One region of the Variovorax sp. GW821-FHT09B01 genome, then DNA from elsewhere that is predicted to be linked to it. Evidence: riboswitches for the same ligand, from Rfam matches in the RefSeq annotation. Region 1 holds a riboswitch; the other holds the start of a gene.
What was found. Region 1 has a riboswitch for ZMP and ZTP ahead of AC07RV_RS02905 (tetrahydrofolate dehydrogenase/cyclohydrolase catalytic domain-containing protein). Riboswitches for the same ligand answer to the same signal wherever they lie in the genome.
Positions count from the first base shown of each region.

Region 1 (3,375 bases):
GGTCGACAACCCGCAGCGCGACGTCGCGCGCGGCCTGGGCATCGGGCTGGCGATCGTCAAGCGGCTGGTGGACCTGCTCGGCGGCGAGATCGGCGTGCGCTCGCGGCTCGGCCACGGCAGCGTGTTCTGGGTCGACCTGCCGCGCCGCCCGCCCGTGCCCACCGCCTTGCCCATCGCGCCCGCGGCCATGCCCGATACCGCGCAGGCCGACATCATCGAACTGCCGCTGGTGCCGCCGCGCGTGCTGCTGCTCGACGACGAGCAGCCGGTGGGCGAGGCGGTGCGCATGTGGCTCGCGCCCTACTGCGAGCGCATCGAGATCACCTGCCGGCTCGCCGATGCCAGTGCGCAGGTGCGCGCCACGCCCGACGGCTTCGACGCCTTCCTCATCGACTTCCGGCTCGCCGATCCGCAGGACGGCATCGAGGCGACCGCGGAACTGCGCCGGCTCGCCGGCCGCCGCGTGCCCACGATCCTGGTCACGGGCGATACCGATCCCGAGCGGGTGCGCGCGGCCTATGCCAGCGGGCTGGTCGTGATGTTCAAGCCGGTGCAGCCGGAGGTGCTGCTGCGAACGCTGCACCAGATCATTCGCGGCGCGCAGGACGAGCGCGCCGAGCGCCACGGTTAGGCCACGCGCTCCGCCGCCTCCAGCGTCTGCGAGATCAGCGTCGAGATCGTCATCGGCCCCACGCCGCCCGGCACCGGCGTGAGTGCCGCGCAGCGCTCGAGCAGCCCCTCGGTCCCGATGTCGCCGACGCCGCCCTCGTGGTAGCCGGCATCGATGACGATGGCGCCGTCGCGGATCCAGTCGCCGCGGATGAAGCGCGGCCGGCCGACGGCGCCGACGATCACCTCGGCGCGCCGCACCTCGTCGGCGAGGTTCGCGGTCTTCGAGTGGCACACGGTCACCGTCGCATCGGCGTTCAGCAGCATCATCGCCAGCGGCTTGCCGAGGATCGGGCTGCGGCCGACCACCACCGCGCGCTTGCCGGCGACGTCGATGCCGTAGTGCGCGAGCAGCCGCATGATGCCCGCGGGCGTCGCCGAGCCGAAGGCGGGCTGGCCCAATGCCATCCGGCCGAAGCCGTGGCTGGTGACGCCGTCCACGTCCTTGCGGATGGCGATGCGGTCGAAGCACTGCCGCTCGTCCACCTGCGCGGGAACGGGATGCTGCAGCAGGATGCCGTGCACCTGTTCGTCGGCGTTCAGTGCATCGATCTCACGCAGCACGTCCGCGGTCGTCGCGCGCGCATCGAGCGTCACGACGCGCGAATCCATGCCGACGCGGCGGCAGGCATTGCCTTTCATCCGCACGTAGGTCGCGGACGAAGGATCGTCGCCGACCAGGAGGGTCGCGAGGATGGGAGTGCGTTCGCCGTTCCTCGCTTTCAATGCGAAGACCCGCTGTCGCAGCGCCTCCTCGTTCGTGGTGGCGACCGACTTGCCGTCGAGCAGGATGCAGGGCGTCGGGGCGGTCATCGCGCACCTCCGGAGCGGAAGGGCGAAAGCCGGGGAAGCGAAAGGATGCGCCGGTGCGGCGCGGGCATGCGGACACTCATCGTCGGAACTCCTGAAAAGACGACAGACATGCCCAGGCGATCGGCGTGACGATGGCCGCGTTCCCCGATGGTGCTCCATCCGTTCGCCAGTTGCGCGGCGACGCGATTATCGGACAACGGCCGTGCGGCCCCTCTCGAGGAAGGCCGCCTAGGCCTTCGACCCCTCGTCGCGCAACCGCCGCCACAGCGTCGAGCGGCTGATGCCGAGAATGGCGCAGGCCTGGTCCTGATCTCCCTGGACCGACTGCAGCACCTCGCGCACCCGTTGCCGCTCCGCGGCCGTGCGCGCCCCCTTGAGCAGCCGATTGCGCGCGGGCGCCGGGCGCGCCTGCGTGCATTCGGCGAACACCTCGAGCAGCCGGGCGCGGTCCAGCCGGCCCTCGGGCGCCAGGTAGCCGTGGCAGGCCAGCAGGCGTTCGACGAGGTTCTCCAGTTCGCGCACATTGCCGGGCCAGCCGTAGCCCGCGGCCAGCTCCAGCAAGGCGGCGAGCCAGGCCGATGCCTGGTCCGCGGGCACACCCGCCGCGGGCGCGCGGCGCGACATCAGGCCCGCGGCCAGGGGCGCGATATCGGCGCCGCGTTCGCGCAGCGGTGGCGTCTCGATGCGCAGCACCGCGAGCCGGTAGTACAGATCGCGCCGGAACAGGCTTCGCTCCACCTGGGCCGCCAGGTCGGCATGGGTGGCCGCGATCACGCGCAGGTCGACCGGCACCGCCGCGGTGGCGCCCACGCGCAGCACCTCCCGCTCCTGCAGCACGCGCAGCAACCGGGTCTGCAGCGCCAGGGGCATGTCCCCGATCTCGTCGAGGAACAGGGTGCCCGTGTGGGCGGCCTCGATCAGGCCGGTCTTGCCGCCGCGCCGCGCACCGGTGAAGGCGCCTTCCTCGTGGCCGAACAGTTCGCTTTCGAGCAGGCTCTCTCCCAGCGCCGCGCAGTTCACGGCCAGGAAGGGCTGGGTGGCGCGCCGGCTCGCGCTGTGGATGCCCTGGGCCACCAGTTCCTTGCCGGTGCCGCTCTCGCCGACGATGAGCACGGTGGCGTCGCTGGCCGCGCACTGCCGCGCCAGCTCGCGCACGCGCCGTGCCGCGGCGCTGTCGCCCGCGAAGGCCTCGAGCCGGTAGCGCGTGGGCGCGCCGCGTTGCCGCTGGTTGGCGCGCAGGTGGCGGTCGGCGCGCTGGATCACGGCCGGGTCGCGGCACACCAGCAGCGCGCCGGTGACCTCGCCGCTCTCGACGATGGGCGCGCGCCGCACGACCAGCGTGCGCATGCCGATCTGCAGCACCTCCTCGACCGGGGCTTCGCCCAGGCGCAGGGTGGCGCCGAGGTCCAGCACGGGCTCGACCTCGCTCAGCGCGCGGCCGACCAGCTCCGCCACGGAAGCGCCGAGCAGCTGCGCCATGGCGGGGTTCAGCGCCTCGATGCGCTGGCGCAGGTCGACCGCGACCACGCCGTCCTGCAACTGGCCGAGGATGGTGCCGAGCCGCTCGTGGCGCGCGCGCTCGGCATGGCCGTGGCGTGCCAGGTGGAGGGCGTCCTGCAGCGCCTGGCGCACGGCGTCCTCGGAGTACATCAGCACGCTGGCGATGCCGGCCTGCTCGGCCAGGTCGGCCACCAGCCCGGGCGACACCACGGCCTCGATGCCGGCGGCGCGCAGGGCCTCCACGCAGGCCGGCGCGTCCTCCGGGCCGCGGTAGCTGAACTGCGCGATGCCCATGCCGAACAGGGCATCGAGCTGCGCCAGGTGCTCCGACGGACCGTCGAACGACACCAGGCCCACGCGCGGCGAGAGGGCGCGCGCCGCGGCCAGTGCGCG
Region 1 covers NZ_JBWKPQ010000001.1:685,438-688,812, forward strand. Annotated here, with positions in the region: gene AC07RV_RS02900 (hybrid sensor histidine kinase/response regulator) at 1-631, shown strand, start outside; gene AC07RV_RS02905 (tetrahydrofolate dehydrogenase/cyclohydrolase catalytic domain-containing protein) at 628-1,482, opposite strand; ZMP/ZTP riboswitch at 1,586-1,666, opposite strand; gene prpR (propionate catabolism operon regulatory protein PrpR) at 1,711-3,375, opposite strand, start outside.

Region 2 (3,375 bases), on a different contig from region 1:
CACCGGTCGCTTGCGCAGCGCCAGCATCATCGAGGCGCGGACCTTGGTCGAGTCGAAGTCGGCGCGGCTGCCGTCCTTCTTCACGACGACCGGGAAGTTGACGTCGGGACGCTCGTAGGTGGTGAAGCGCTTGTCGCAGGCACCGCACTGGCGGCGCCTGCGCACGAAGTCGGCGTCTTCCGAAACGCGGGTCTCGACGACCTGCGTTTCGAGATGACCGCAAAAAGGGCATTTCATGCGGTCAGGGCTTCTTCTTCTTCTTCGAGGTCAGCGGTAGACCGGGAAGCGGCTGGTCAGCGCGTGAACCTTGGCGCGCACGGCGTCGATGTTCGCGGCATCGCGCGGGTTCTCGAGCACGTCGGCGATCAGGTTCGCGGTGATGCGGGCCTCTTCGTCCTTGAAGCCGCGCGTGGTCATGGCCGGCGTGCCGACACGCACGCCGCTGGTCACCATCGGCTTCTCGGGGTCGTTGGGGATCGCGTTCTTGTTGATGGTCATGTGGGCGCTGCCCAGCACGGCCTCGGCTTCCTTGCCGGTGATGCCCTTGGCGCGCAGGTCGACCAGCATCACGTGGCTTTCGGTGCGTCCGCTCACGATGCGCAGGCCGCGTTGCGTGAGCGTTTCGGCCACGATCTGGGCGTTCTTGACCACCTGTTGCTGGTAGGCCTTGAACTCGGGCGACAGCGCTTCCTTGAAGGCCACCGCCTTGGCGGCGATCACGTGCATCAGCGGGCCGCCTTGCAGGCCCGGGAAGATCGCGCTGTTGATCGCCTTCTCGTGCTGCGACTTCATCAGGATGATGCCGCCGCGCGGGCCGCGCAGGCTCTTGTGGGTGGTCGATGTCACGATGTCGGCGTGCGGCACCGGGTTCGGGTAGACGCCCGCGGCCACCAGGCCGGCGTAGTGGGCGATGTCGACCATGAAGATCGCGCCGACGTCCTTGGCCACCTTGGCGAAGCGCTCGAAATCGATGCGCAGCGAGTAGGCCGAGGCGCCCGCGATGATCAGCTTGGGCTGGTGCTCGTGCGCCTTGCGTTCCATCGCGTCGTAGTCGATGGCTTCGTTGGCGTCCAGGCCGTAGCTCACCACGTTGAACCACTTGCCGCTCATGTTGAGCGGCATGCCGTGGGTCAGGTGGCCGCCTTCGGCCAGGCTCATGCCCATGATGGTGTCGCCGGGCTTCAGGAAGGCCAGCAGCACGGCCTCGTTGGCCGAGGCGCCGCAATGGGGCTGCACGTTGGCCGCTTCGGCGCCGAAGATCTGCTTCACGCGGTCGATGGCCAGCTGCTCGGCCACGTCGACGTGCTCGCAGCCGCCGTAGTAGCGCTTGCCCGGGTAGCCCTCGGCGTACTTGTTGGTGAGCTGCGAGCCCTGCGCGGCCATGACGGCCGGCGAGGCGTAGTTCTCGCTCGCGATCAGCTCGATGTGGTGTTCCTGGCGCGCGTTTTCGGCCTGGATGGCAGCCCAGATTTCGGGATCGGTCTGTTCGACCAGGATGTTGCGTTGGTACATGGCAGTCCTTTGAAGACGAGGTCCTTGTTCTTCAACCAAACAAGGGCTGCCCAGGCGAACGGCTGATCGCCTGCGCGTCTGGAGCGACGTCGCAGGCGGTACGCTTCCCAGTGGTAGTCCACGTCAGCGCGGGTGCCTTGTCGGCACCGCGCCTATCGCCAGTCGCGTACCCGGTCGAGTGTAGCGGATCGGACCGGCCCGGCGGCGGGCGAAAGGAGATTCAGGACACGGCCGACAGCAGCGCCACCTTGGGCGGCGTGGGGCCGTTGGCCGGCTCGGTCGCCTCGTCGGGCTTGGCCGGGGCCACCACCGGCAGGGGCAGCGGCTGCGGGCGCAGCACCGGTGGCGTCGGCGCGAATGGCGAGGGCGCGCGGCCGCTGGCCACTTGCAGCAGGCGCTCGCGCTCGGCCATCACCTTGCCGGCATAGCCGCCGTCGTCCTCGAGGTTGGCCGCGCCCACGTAGTAGCGCAGGCCGCCTTCGAGCGAACCGGCGCGGGCGATGCATTCCTGCAGCACCTTCACGCCGACCCGCATGTTGGTCACGGGGTCGAAGGCGGTCAGCGTGCCGCCGGCCGGCTCGTACTTGTCGCCGTGCACGCGGGTCATGACCTGCATCAGCCCCTGCGCGCCGACCTGGCTCTGCGCGAACGGGTTGAAGCTGGACTCGACCGCCATGATCGCGAGGATCAGCGTCGGATCGAGCTTGGTGTGCTTGCCGATGTTGTAGGCCTCGGCCACGAGCACGCTCAGCGGCTCGGCCGCGACGCGGTACTTCTTGCTGAGCCAGTAAGCCACGGCGGCCTGCTGCTTGGGCAGGTCGCCGGGGCTCGCGGCCGTGGTGCGCTCGATCGCGGTCGGCTCGAGGTCGGTGGCTTCGGGCGCGGGTTTGCGCGACTGCAGCCAGCCCATGAGCTGTTCTTCGCCTTGATGGCGCAGGTCGGGCCGCGCCACGAGGGCGAGGACCGCGAACACGATGGCCAGGCCCAGCAGGGCGAAACCGTTGTGCGTGATTTCAAAAAAGCCGTCTGCCACATCGGACACGAAGGTCCTCAGCCCGCGGGCCGTGGCATCAAACGCCTTGTTCATCGCTCTTCCTTTCTGTGCGGCACCTGTCGCAGCGCCGGGAAGGGCGATGGGATGGAGGCAGCGGCGCTTGGATTGGTACCAATCAGATTCCGCGCTCAAGGGGGATAAGGTGCGCGGCCGTCTGATCAAGCCGGGGGGAGTCGGCAGCGGATACAGGGTGGTTCCGTCGCGTCGGGCGATCGGAGCAGGCGGGATTCTATCGTTGCTAAATACCCGGTCAAGCATAAGGAATTCGGTCTTAATTCTTAAAAGTGTCGAACAAATGTTTCAAATCCGTGTCCGGGACCGCATCCTTCTTAAGGGAAATCCCTTGAAAAATCGGGTTTGAAAAGCCGGGAAGGGGCGCCTAAGCTGAACAGGCCTGAGGTTTTCAGGTGCTTTCCGAAGCCAGGCAGTCACGGTGCAAGCCGCGGGCTCGAACGGCGGAGGATCCACGGCGGCAATCTCTTGCTGCCAGCACGACAGGAACCATCGACTTCCGGTCGAGCGAAACGATGGCAATGGGTCGTATGCCCGCCATCAAGCCCGGTGACATGACATTCGTCGCGTCACCGGGCTTTCTTGTTTCTGGCTTGCCGCCTGTTTGGGGCACACTCGCGCGAATGAATGCTGCCGCCTCGATACAAAGCTTAAGAAAGAACAAATGGTTGCGACGCGGGATCGTTGCACTGCTCGTGCTTCTGGGCCTTTGGGTCTTGGCCTGGCTGGCGGTGCCGCCGATCGCCAAGAGCCAGCTGCAGAAGATCGCGAGTGAGAAGCTGGGCCGCCAGGTCACG
Region 2 covers NZ_JBWKPQ010000002.1:12,810-16,184, forward strand. Annotated here, with positions in the region: gene nrdR (transcriptional regulator NrdR) at 1-237, opposite strand, end outside; gene glyA (serine hydroxymethyltransferase) at 268-1,512, opposite strand; ZMP/ZTP riboswitch at 1,554-1,688, opposite strand; gene AC07RV_RS07175 (lytic transglycosylase domain-containing protein) at 1,733-2,599, opposite strand; gene AC07RV_RS07180 (DUF748 domain-containing protein) at 3,202-3,375, shown strand, end outside.
Region 2: another riboswitch for ZMP and ZTP. It lies ahead of glyA (serine hydroxymethyltransferase); the one in region 1 lies ahead of AC07RV_RS02905 (tetrahydrofolate dehydrogenase/cyclohydrolase catalytic domain-containing protein).